Regions from separate parts of the Rhizobium sp. P2_G2 genome, predicted to be linked through region 2. Evidence: predicted binding sites of a transcription regulator. Region 2 holds the regulator's gene; each other region holds the start of a gene.
What was found. Region 2 encodes PhoB, which activates phosphate uptake and scavenging genes when phosphate is short. Its sites were predicted from a motif close to TGTCATNNANCTGTCAT; they were not measured.
Positions count from the first base shown of each region.

Region 1: AC1D06_RS31000 (BtaA family protein) is a predicted target of PhoB. The motif match lies at 1,073-1,089, and genes of this name have one in related genera.
Region 3: AC1D06_RS32675 (DUF47 domain-containing protein) is a predicted target of PhoB. The motif match lies at 1,206-1,222, and genes of this name have one in related genera.
Region 4: phnC (phosphonate ABC transporter ATP-binding protein) is a predicted target of PhoB. The motif match lies at 943-959, and genes of this name have one in related genera.

Region 1 is NZ_JBFUFF010000070.1:34,760-36,961, reverse strand. Features, by position in the region: gene AC1D06_RS31000 (BtaA family protein) at 1-993, opposite strand, end outside; gene AC1D06_RS30995 (putative bifunctional diguanylate cyclase/phosphodiesterase) at 1,341-2,202, shown strand, end outside.
Region 2 is NZ_JBFUFF010000002.1:38,093-40,294, reverse strand. Features, by position in the region: gene phoU (phosphate signaling complex protein PhoU) at 1-427, shown strand, start outside; gene phoB (phosphate regulon transcriptional regulator PhoB) at 582-1,265, shown strand; gene AC1D06_RS02495 (hypothetical protein) at 1,499-2,202, opposite strand, start outside.
Region 3 is NZ_JBFUFF010000081.1:12,057-14,258, reverse strand. Features, by position in the region: gene AC1D06_RS32680 (inorganic phosphate transporter) at 1-542, opposite strand, end outside; gene AC1D06_RS32675 (DUF47 domain-containing protein) at 542-1,186, opposite strand; gene AC1D06_RS32670 (NUDIX hydrolase) at 1,318-1,815, shown strand; gene AC1D06_RS32665 (AI-2E family transporter) at 2,116-2,202, shown strand, end outside.
Region 4 is NZ_JBFUFF010000056.1:40,678-42,879, reverse strand. Features, by position in the region: gene AC1D06_RS28045 (LLM class flavin-dependent oxidoreductase) at 1-858, shown strand, start outside; gene phnC (phosphonate ABC transporter ATP-binding protein) at 1,035-1,874, shown strand; gene phnD (phosphonate ABC transporter substrate-binding protein) at 1,960-2,202, shown strand, end outside.

The sequences.
Region 1 (2,202 bases), on a different contig from region 2:
GCGGTCCATCGACTGAGCCGGCTTGGCCGCCAGCATGATGGTAAAATTGGCGTGATGGATGGCGACGCGGTCGAGATTGCCGCGGATCGCCTGGTAGTTGGCGGCTGCGAGATAGGGCGGCAACTTGCCTTCCTCGGGGCGCGGATAGCGGCGGGCGAAGGCCTGCCAGGCGAAATAGTTTTCATTGAGCGGGAAATGGCAGGCGAGCTTTTCCACCCGCTCGCGCAGCACGCCGGCCAGCGTCTTTTCGTCCGTCAGGCTGGCGAGCTCATCGAACTGGCGCGGCGGAATGCCGAGGCCGAAGAGCGAGCTTTTGCGCGCCGTGATCCAGCGCACCGCCTTGCGGTCGAAGACTGGCGCGATCTTGCGGTCGAAGAATTCGCGCTGTTCGGCAACGTTTTGCGCGCGCATCAATTCGCTCAGGTCGATGCCATAGAGGCGGGCGGCGATGTGGCTGGCGCCGATGAAACGGCCGAGCAGGCCGGTGCGATAGAAATTGCCGTTGAAGACGTCGATGCGGCGCTTGCCGTTCAGCCGCCGGCGCTCCCAATAGCGCCGCGTGATCGGATCGAGATGGTCGGCGATGAAATGATGATAGGCCTTGCTGTTGGATCGCTCGTTCGCAACGCCAAAGAAGCGCATCACGTCATGATGCGAGGGCAGATGGCGGAAGGCGGCAATCTTGAGCTTGTTGAGCGCGATATGACTGGCATTGAGGTCGACGACGTCGATCGATTCCGGGCCGGCGGCGAGATAGGTGAGCATGTTGCAGCCGCCGGAGGCGATCGTGGCGATACGGTGGTGGGGCTGAAGCTCCATGGCAGCCAGATCGACTTCGGGATCTTCCCAGATCTGCGGATAGACGAGGCCGGAGAACAGCATTCCGAAGACGCGCTCGGAAATGCCATCAAGACTGAGCGCCCGGTGTTGCAGCAAGGCACCCTTTAATCTGTGATCCAGCCCGAATTTCCGTACCCCGTTCAATTGCGGCATATCAGTGGTTCCTCTTCGATATGCCGGGAGCAATTATTGCAATTTCACTATGTTTTGATGACAGGAATTGTGCATAGCGGCAAAACATAAATGACAGAGGTCAATTTGCGGGCGGACTATTTGATATTTGGCCCGATCTGACGCAAAAACTGACCGCCCCCTCAAGGGAAAATTAACGGATGGTCGCTAGCGTGCCTCATATAGCAGGAGCGGCGAACATGATGTTGCGAACGTTGCTGCCGGGTCTTCCCCAGCGATATGCTTTCGCTGGCTCGGCAATCGGGGCATTATTGCCCATAGTTGGATTCACGACGGAAGCTCTTTCCCAAGGGCCGGCCTCCCGCGTCGTGGAAAATTTCGATGATCCCGTACACGCGTTGATTCTGACTGTGCCGGTTCTGGCCGGGCTTGTCTGCCATCGATTCGGCCAGACCAAAGCCGCTTTGACCAAAAGGCTCAGGGAGCGCGAAGAATCGGAGCGGCAGCTGATGCGGCTGTCGCTGCAGGACCGGTTGACCGGCCTGCCCAACCGGCGCGCACTGGAGCGGGAAGTCGCCCGTTTCATCGAGGTGCGCGGGCAGGGGGCATTCCGCCCGGCGCTCTTGCTTCTCGATCTCGATCGCTTCAAGCATGTCAACGATACGCTCGGCCATGATGCCGGCGACGAATTGCTGAAACTGTTCACAGGGCGGCTGCAGGCCTCGATCGGGCCGCTGCTCAGGCTCTTCCGGCTCGGTGGCGATGAATTCGTCGTCACCCTTGCCGGCGCGCCGCAGGACAGCGATGTCGAGCGGCTCTGCCGGGTGATCAAGGCGAGGGCCGACGAGCCGTTCGAGCTCAGTTCCGGCCGCACCGTCACCGGCGTGTCGATCGGCATCGCCTATCTCGAAGACGGTGACACATCGATGGGCGACGTGCTGAAGCGCGCCGATCTGGCCCTCTACATCGCCAAGGATATTCCCGGCTCGGCGCATGCTTTCCACACGGACGGCCTGGCGCAGCACATGCTCGATCAGATGCGCATCGAGCAGGAGATCGCCAGAGGCCTGAAGCAGGACGAGTTTTTTCTCGAATATCAACCGATCATGGCAGCGGTGGATGGCCGGTTCAGCGGTTTCGAAGCCCTGGTGCGCTGGCGGCATCCGTCGCGCGGCGTCATCGGTCCGGACGGTTTTCTTTCAGTGGCGCAGCGCTGCGGCCACATGACCG
Region 2 (2,202 bases):
ACGCGTCGGCGATCTCGGCAAATCCAACGCCAAGCGCGTCATTGCCGTGCAGACCACCGGCATTCCGCGGCCGCTCGCCCGCGGCATCGAACATCTCTCCGAACTGGCGCTGACCCAGCTCAAGGACGTGCTCGACGTCTATGCCACCCGCTCGGCGGAAAAGGCCGAGGTGATCCGCCAGCGCGATGGCGAGATCGACGCCGTCTATACCTCGCTGTTCCGCGAAATGCTCACCTACATGATGGAAGACCCGCGCAACATCACGCCCTGCACGCATCTCCTGTTCTGCGCCAAGAACATCGAGCGCATCGGCGACCATGCGACCAATATCGCGGAAACCATCTACTACATGAAGACGGGCGAACAGCCGACCGGCGAACGCGTCAAGGAAGACAATACGGCTTCCGTGGTGCAGCCGGGCCAGTGATGCCGATTGCGCATTTCGGCCAGCTGCCGCCAATGGCGTCCCTGGCCGCCGATCATCAGCGCCGGCATCGGACGAGACTATGCCGGTAGTAACAATCGCAGCCGCCTGGGCGCGGGGCACGCGCCAGGCGTGATTGCCGACGGAGCAGAGTACCATGCAGCCGAGAATTATGGTTGTGGAAGACGAGGAAGCGCTGGGCACGCTGCTCAGCTACAACCTCGAAGCAGAGGGATATGACGTCGAGGTGATCCCGCGCGGCGACGAGGCGGATATCCGCCTGCAGGAGCGCGTCCCGGACCTGTTGCTGCTCGACTGGATGCTGCCCGGCGTGTCCGGCATCGAATTGTGCCGTCGGCTCAGGATGCGCCCCGAAACCGAGCGCCTGCCGGTGATCATGCTCACCGCCCGCGGCGAGGAAAGCGAGCGCGTCCGCGGCCTGTCGACCGGCGCCGACGACTATGTCGTCAAACCGTTCTCGACCCCGGAACTGATGGCCCGCATCAAGGCCATGCTGCGCCGGGTGCGGCCCAACGCCATTTCCTCGATCCTCAAATGCGGCGATGTCGAGCTCGACCGCGAAACCTACCGCGTCCACCGCCGCTCCCGCGAAATCCGCCTCGGACCGACGGAATTCAAGCTGCTGGAATTCTTCATGTCGTCGCCGGGCCGGGTGTTCTCCCGCTCGCAACTGCTCGACGGCGTCTGGGGCCACGACATCTATGTCGACGAACGCACCGTCGACGTCCATGTCGGGCGGTTGCGCAAGGCGCTCAATCTGTCGAACATGCCGGATGTGATCCGCACCGTGCGCGGTGCGGGGTATGCGATGGAAGTGTGATTGGCCGTTCGCTTCGTTGGCGTTTGCGGTTCACCCCCCTCTGTCCTGCCGGACATCTCCCCCTCAAGGGGGGAGATTGGCAAGAGGCTTGCTCACCGCTCCACATCGCCAACGAAGAGTGAATTCACGATGGGAATTTGGGGCAGCAAGAGCGCCCCATCCAATCTCCCCCCTTGAGGGGGAGATGTCCGGCAGGACAGAGGGGGGTGGCGCCAGGCGCCATTGCTTTCAGCTCAAGCCCCCGGCCCAATCCTGATCCCATAAAGCCGGATCGCCCGCCCCTGCCCAGTCAGATCACTGTTGATGATCACAAACCCCGGCTCGTTCGGCGCCTGCTTGCCATCAAACTTCACCTGGATCAGCTCATCCACCCGCTCATTGGAGATCGTGAACCGATGCCGCCCGCAATCGCCGAGGCTGGCGAAGGCGCATTGGATATAGATCTGCGACGGTTTGTCGCCATCGGCGCGTAGCGTCACAGCCAGCGTCGAGGTCTTGCCCGCAAGATTCTTCAGCACATCGGCCGGCACCTCGATCCGCACTTCGCCATCCTGGTCCGGCGCATTCGAGATGATCATGATCGCCTTGCCGTCGCTGTCGGTGACGTCGCTGACCTTGGCCTGCGACGCCGGCTTGACCGCACTGGTGTCGCCGGGCTTGAGCACGCTCACCCAATCGCCGGAAAAGCCGCGCAGCGGATCGAGCGGGGTTTTCAGCGGCACCTTCGGATCGAAATCCTCGCTCTGCAATTGCTTGGGGATGAAATCGAAATCGCCGCCGCCATGCATGGCCGCACCGATCATGCCGGTCGCATAGGCCCACCAGGCACCGAAGCCGATGACGCCCAGCAGCACGCAATAGACGAACAGCGACACGATCCAGGAGCCGCGCCGGCGTCGCGCGGCACGCTTCTGCGGCGCCACCTTGCGCCCTTCCG
Region 3 (2,202 bases), on a different contig from region 2:
ACGAATTGCAGGATGCGGAACGTGCTGTCGACCGCAAATGGCGTCTGGCGCACGAAAATCCAGGATACGGAGAGGATCAGGAAGAGTGCCAGGACAAAGCCGATGGCAGGCGACAGGAAGATAGCCGCCACGGTCTTGGTAAGGCCGGAAAACACGATGGCGCTGCCGCCGGTCTTGGCGAGTCCCGCACCGACCAATCCGCCGACGAGCGCATGGGATGAACTGGAGGGGATGCCGAATATCCAGGTGACGATGTTCCACACGATCGCTCCCGACAGGGCCGCGAAGACCACCTGTGGTGATACGATCGCCGGGTCGATGATCCCGGTGCCCAGTGTCTGGGCAACATGCAGGCCGAAGAACAGGAAGGCGATGAAGTTGAAGAAAGCCGCCCATAGGACCGCGTATTGCGGCTTCAATACCCTGGTCGAGACGATCGTGGCAATCGAATTGGCTGCATCGTGCAGGCCGTTGAGAAAGTCGAAGAACAGTGCCACAGCGATCAGGCCGGCCAGCAGCGGAAAGGCGAGGGTGGCATCCATCAGACGTTCTCGATGACGATGCCGTTGATCTCGTTGGCGACATCTTCGAACCGGTCCACAACCTTCTCGAGCTCGCCATAGATCTCGCTGCCGATGATATAGGCCATGGCATTGCCGGCGCCGTGTGTGCGGAAAAGGTTTTTCAGTCCTTCTTCGTAAAGCTCGTCGGAGCGGCCTTCGACGCGCGTCATCTCTTCCGTCAGCGCGCTGATCCGGGTGGAATTCGTCCCCATCTGTGGCAGCAGCGGCACTGTCGCGGCGTTAAGGCGCGCCGCCTCCGCGATCAGCCGGCCCATCTCCTGCATGCCTGGCTCGAACGTGTGCTGTTCGAAGCGGCGAATTGTCTTCACCGTCTTGTTGAGCATGTCGACGGCATCGTCCATGGACTGAATGAGGTCCTTGATGTCGCCTCGGTCGAAAGGGGTGATGAAGCTGCGGCGCACCGCGAGCAAGACTTCGCGGGTGATCTCGTCCGCCTCGTTCTCCAATTCGACGATCCGCCGGCAATGGTCTTCGATCGCTCCTTCGCCGGTCAGCAGTGCCTGCATTTCGTTTGCGGCATCCACGGCCGTTTTCGAATGCCGCTCGAAGAGATCGAAGAACTTGTCTTCACGCGGCAGGAGTTTTCTGAACCAACTGAGCATGTTGCTATCCGGTAATGACTGTCACAAAACTGTCATAAATGAAAATTCCGGAGCTGTAAAAGCTTGATCTGCATGGCCTATCTTGATTTTGTGGGAAAGGGAAACAGGGAATAAGCTCACTCAGGAAAACAGTGGCAAAAAGCAAAACGCATCTTGCACGGCTGGCCAGGCACGCGACGGCGCTATTCAATGCGCCGTGGCTGGAGCAGTATGCTGCCATCTGCTATCGCGCCGATCAGGAAAGCAACAGGCATCTGGCTTTGATGATCACGGCTCGCGGTTCCGGACGCTGGGTTATTCCGAAAGGTGGCCTGATGAAGGACAAAGATCCGCGGCAGGTCGCCGCGCGCGAGGCGTTCGAGGAAGCCGGCATTAAAGGGAAGGTCAGCAAAGAGGCGATCGGCAGCTACAGCTGTATGAAGCGCCTTGATGATGGCACGAATGCGCCATGCATCGTCGAAGTCTTCGCTCTTGAAGTCGACGTCATCGCCGAGACTTTCAAGGAGCATGGCCAGAGGCAGGTCCTTTGGGTGCCGTTGGCGGAGGCTGGTCGACTTGTCGAGGAGCCGGAGCTGCGTGGATTGTTTGTCAAGCTCGATATGCTGCTGCGGGCGAAATTCGGACTATGAGGCTCATGCGGGGATCTCGGCTCCTGCATTGACAGCTATCAGGTCGGCAAAGGATTTTCCTTGCGCCGATCCTGGGGGCACCCAAGGCCTGGCGGCTGCATGGGGCAAACCCTCCCGCCCCGGTCCCGGATCCGTGGCGATGCGGAACGAATATCGCACGTCTGCGTTCCCTATCGCCAGAACCGCCTCAATACCACCAGCGGCTCTCCGTCAACCCCGCAGCCGGAGTGATCGTCGATGTTGTCCGAGTCAGAGGTGTCCGCCCCTTCAACGCCCGAGATTCCGACGGGATCAAGCCGATTGCAGAAATATGTCGGCTGCATTCTTTTCCTGATGGTGATCTACGGTCTTTACCTCGGCCGGGAATTCCTGACGCCGATCGTGCTT
Region 4 (2,202 bases), on a different contig from region 2:
CATACGCGCGACCTCAACGTCTTCGCTACCATCCATGTGGCGGCAAACCATCCGGTCGTGGTTGCCAAGCAACTCGCGACCATCGACCAGATCAGCAACAGCCGCATCGGTCTCAACATCGTCGCCGGCTGGAACCAGCCGGAATATGAGGCGCTGGGTCTCGAGCTGCCCGCCGGTCATGAAGATCGCTACGCCTATGCCGACGAATGGTTCGCCATCGTCCGCGCGCTTTGGGAACGGACCGAAGCCTTCGACTGGCACGGCGAATTCTTCAAGCTCAAGAATGTGCTCGGCGATCCCCGCCCTGCCCGCAAGCCGCCGATCCTCAATGCCGCAGGGTCAGGCCAAGGCCGCACCTTTGCCGTGCGCAAGGCCGATTTCCTGTTCACGCCGGCGATTGATCTCGCCCGTTCGTCTGAGGAGATCGCCGCACTGAAGCAGCAGGCGAAGGATATCGGACGCGATGTCGGTGTGCTGACCTTCTCGCATGTCGTTTGCCGGCCGACGGAGAAGGAGGCGAAGGACTATCTGCAGCATTTCGGCAAGGACAATGCCGATTGGGAAGCGGTCGACAATCTCGTGCGCCTGCAATTCGCCCATGCGCAGTCCTTCCCGCATGATCTCCTGGCTCTGATCCGCGACCGCATGGCCGCCGGTCATGGCGGTTTCCCGCTTGTCGGCACGCCGGAACAGGTGGCCGAAGGTATGATCGCGCTGCATAAAGCAGGCTTTGGCGGCACTACCCTGTCCTTCGTCGATTATGCCGAGGAATTCCCCTATTTCCGCGACCGCGTCCTGCCGATCCTCGAGGGTGAAGGCATCCGCCAGCCCGCTGCAAGGATCGTTGCGGCAGCCTGACCGCCTCTGCGCAACTTTATCGTGAATCCGCCGGTTCTTTCGGCGGATTTTCCTTTTATTTCACCGCATTGCGCCAATGTGGATTGTCATCCAACTGTCATCGCACTGACACGGCTCCGTAATTTAGCGGCATTAGATCATCCCCTAACTTATAGATATAACAGGGAATGGCAGGGATGTTCGAATTCAGGAACGTCGCGCGGCAGTTCGGCGCCAAGATCGCCGTCGACAACGTAACGCTCGATATCCCCGCCGGCCAGATGGTCGGCATCATCGGCCGCTCCGGCGCCGGCAAGTCCACCCTGCTTCGCATGATCAACCGGCTGGCCGATCCGTCGTCGGGTTCGATCTCCTTCTCCGGCAAGGATGTCACCAAGCTGCGCGGCCCGAGCCTTCGCCATTGGCAGCGTGATTGCGCCATGATTTTCCAGCAATTCAACCTCGTGCCGCGCCTCGACGTGCTGACCAATGTCATGCTCGGCCGGCTGAATCATCGTTCGACGATGTCGAGCGTGTTGAGCATGTTCACCCGCGAAGAACGCATCATGGCGATTGCCGCCCTGGAGCGCCTCGGCATCGAGCAGACGGCGCTGCAGGCCGCCGGCACGTTGTCGGGCGGCCAGCAGCAGCGCGTTGCCATCGCCCGTGCCCTGTTGCAGGAGCCGAAGGTGCTGCTCGCCGACGAGCCAATCGCCTCGCTTGATCCCATGAACGCCAAGATCGTCATGGATGCGCTGCGCGACATCAATGAGCGCGAAGGCATCATCGTCGTCACCAACCTGCACACGCTCGACACCGCCCGCGCTTATTGCGAGCGCATCATCGGCATGGCCGCGGGCCGCGTCGTCTTCGATGGCAGGCCCGAGGACCTCAACGCCGAGGCTGTCAGGACCATCTACGGCACCGACAAGGATGGCGCCGGCATCGACGAAACGATGACCTCGACCGCGATCAACATTGCGAATGCCGCACAAAAATCTGCCGGCGTTGAACCGCTGGTACTCGCCGGCCACTGACAGGCTGGCTGCGATCGCCCGCCCGCGTCAAGGGCACTTCTTCATAAGCAAGACGACCTGACAATGGTCAACCAGGAGAGAACCCATGTTGAAGAAAGCACTCTTTGCCGCAACGGCGCTGTTCGCTCTCGCCGGCGCTGCGCATGCTGCAGACATCAAGGAATTCCGCGTCGGCATTCTCGGCGGTGAGAACGAAGCTGACCGCCTGCGCAACTATGCCTGCCTTCAGGATCACCTGAAAAAGGAATTCGGCTTCGAGAAGGTTTCGCTCTTCCCGGCCGCCGACTATGACGGCGTTATCCAGGGCCTGCTCGGCGGCACGCTCGAC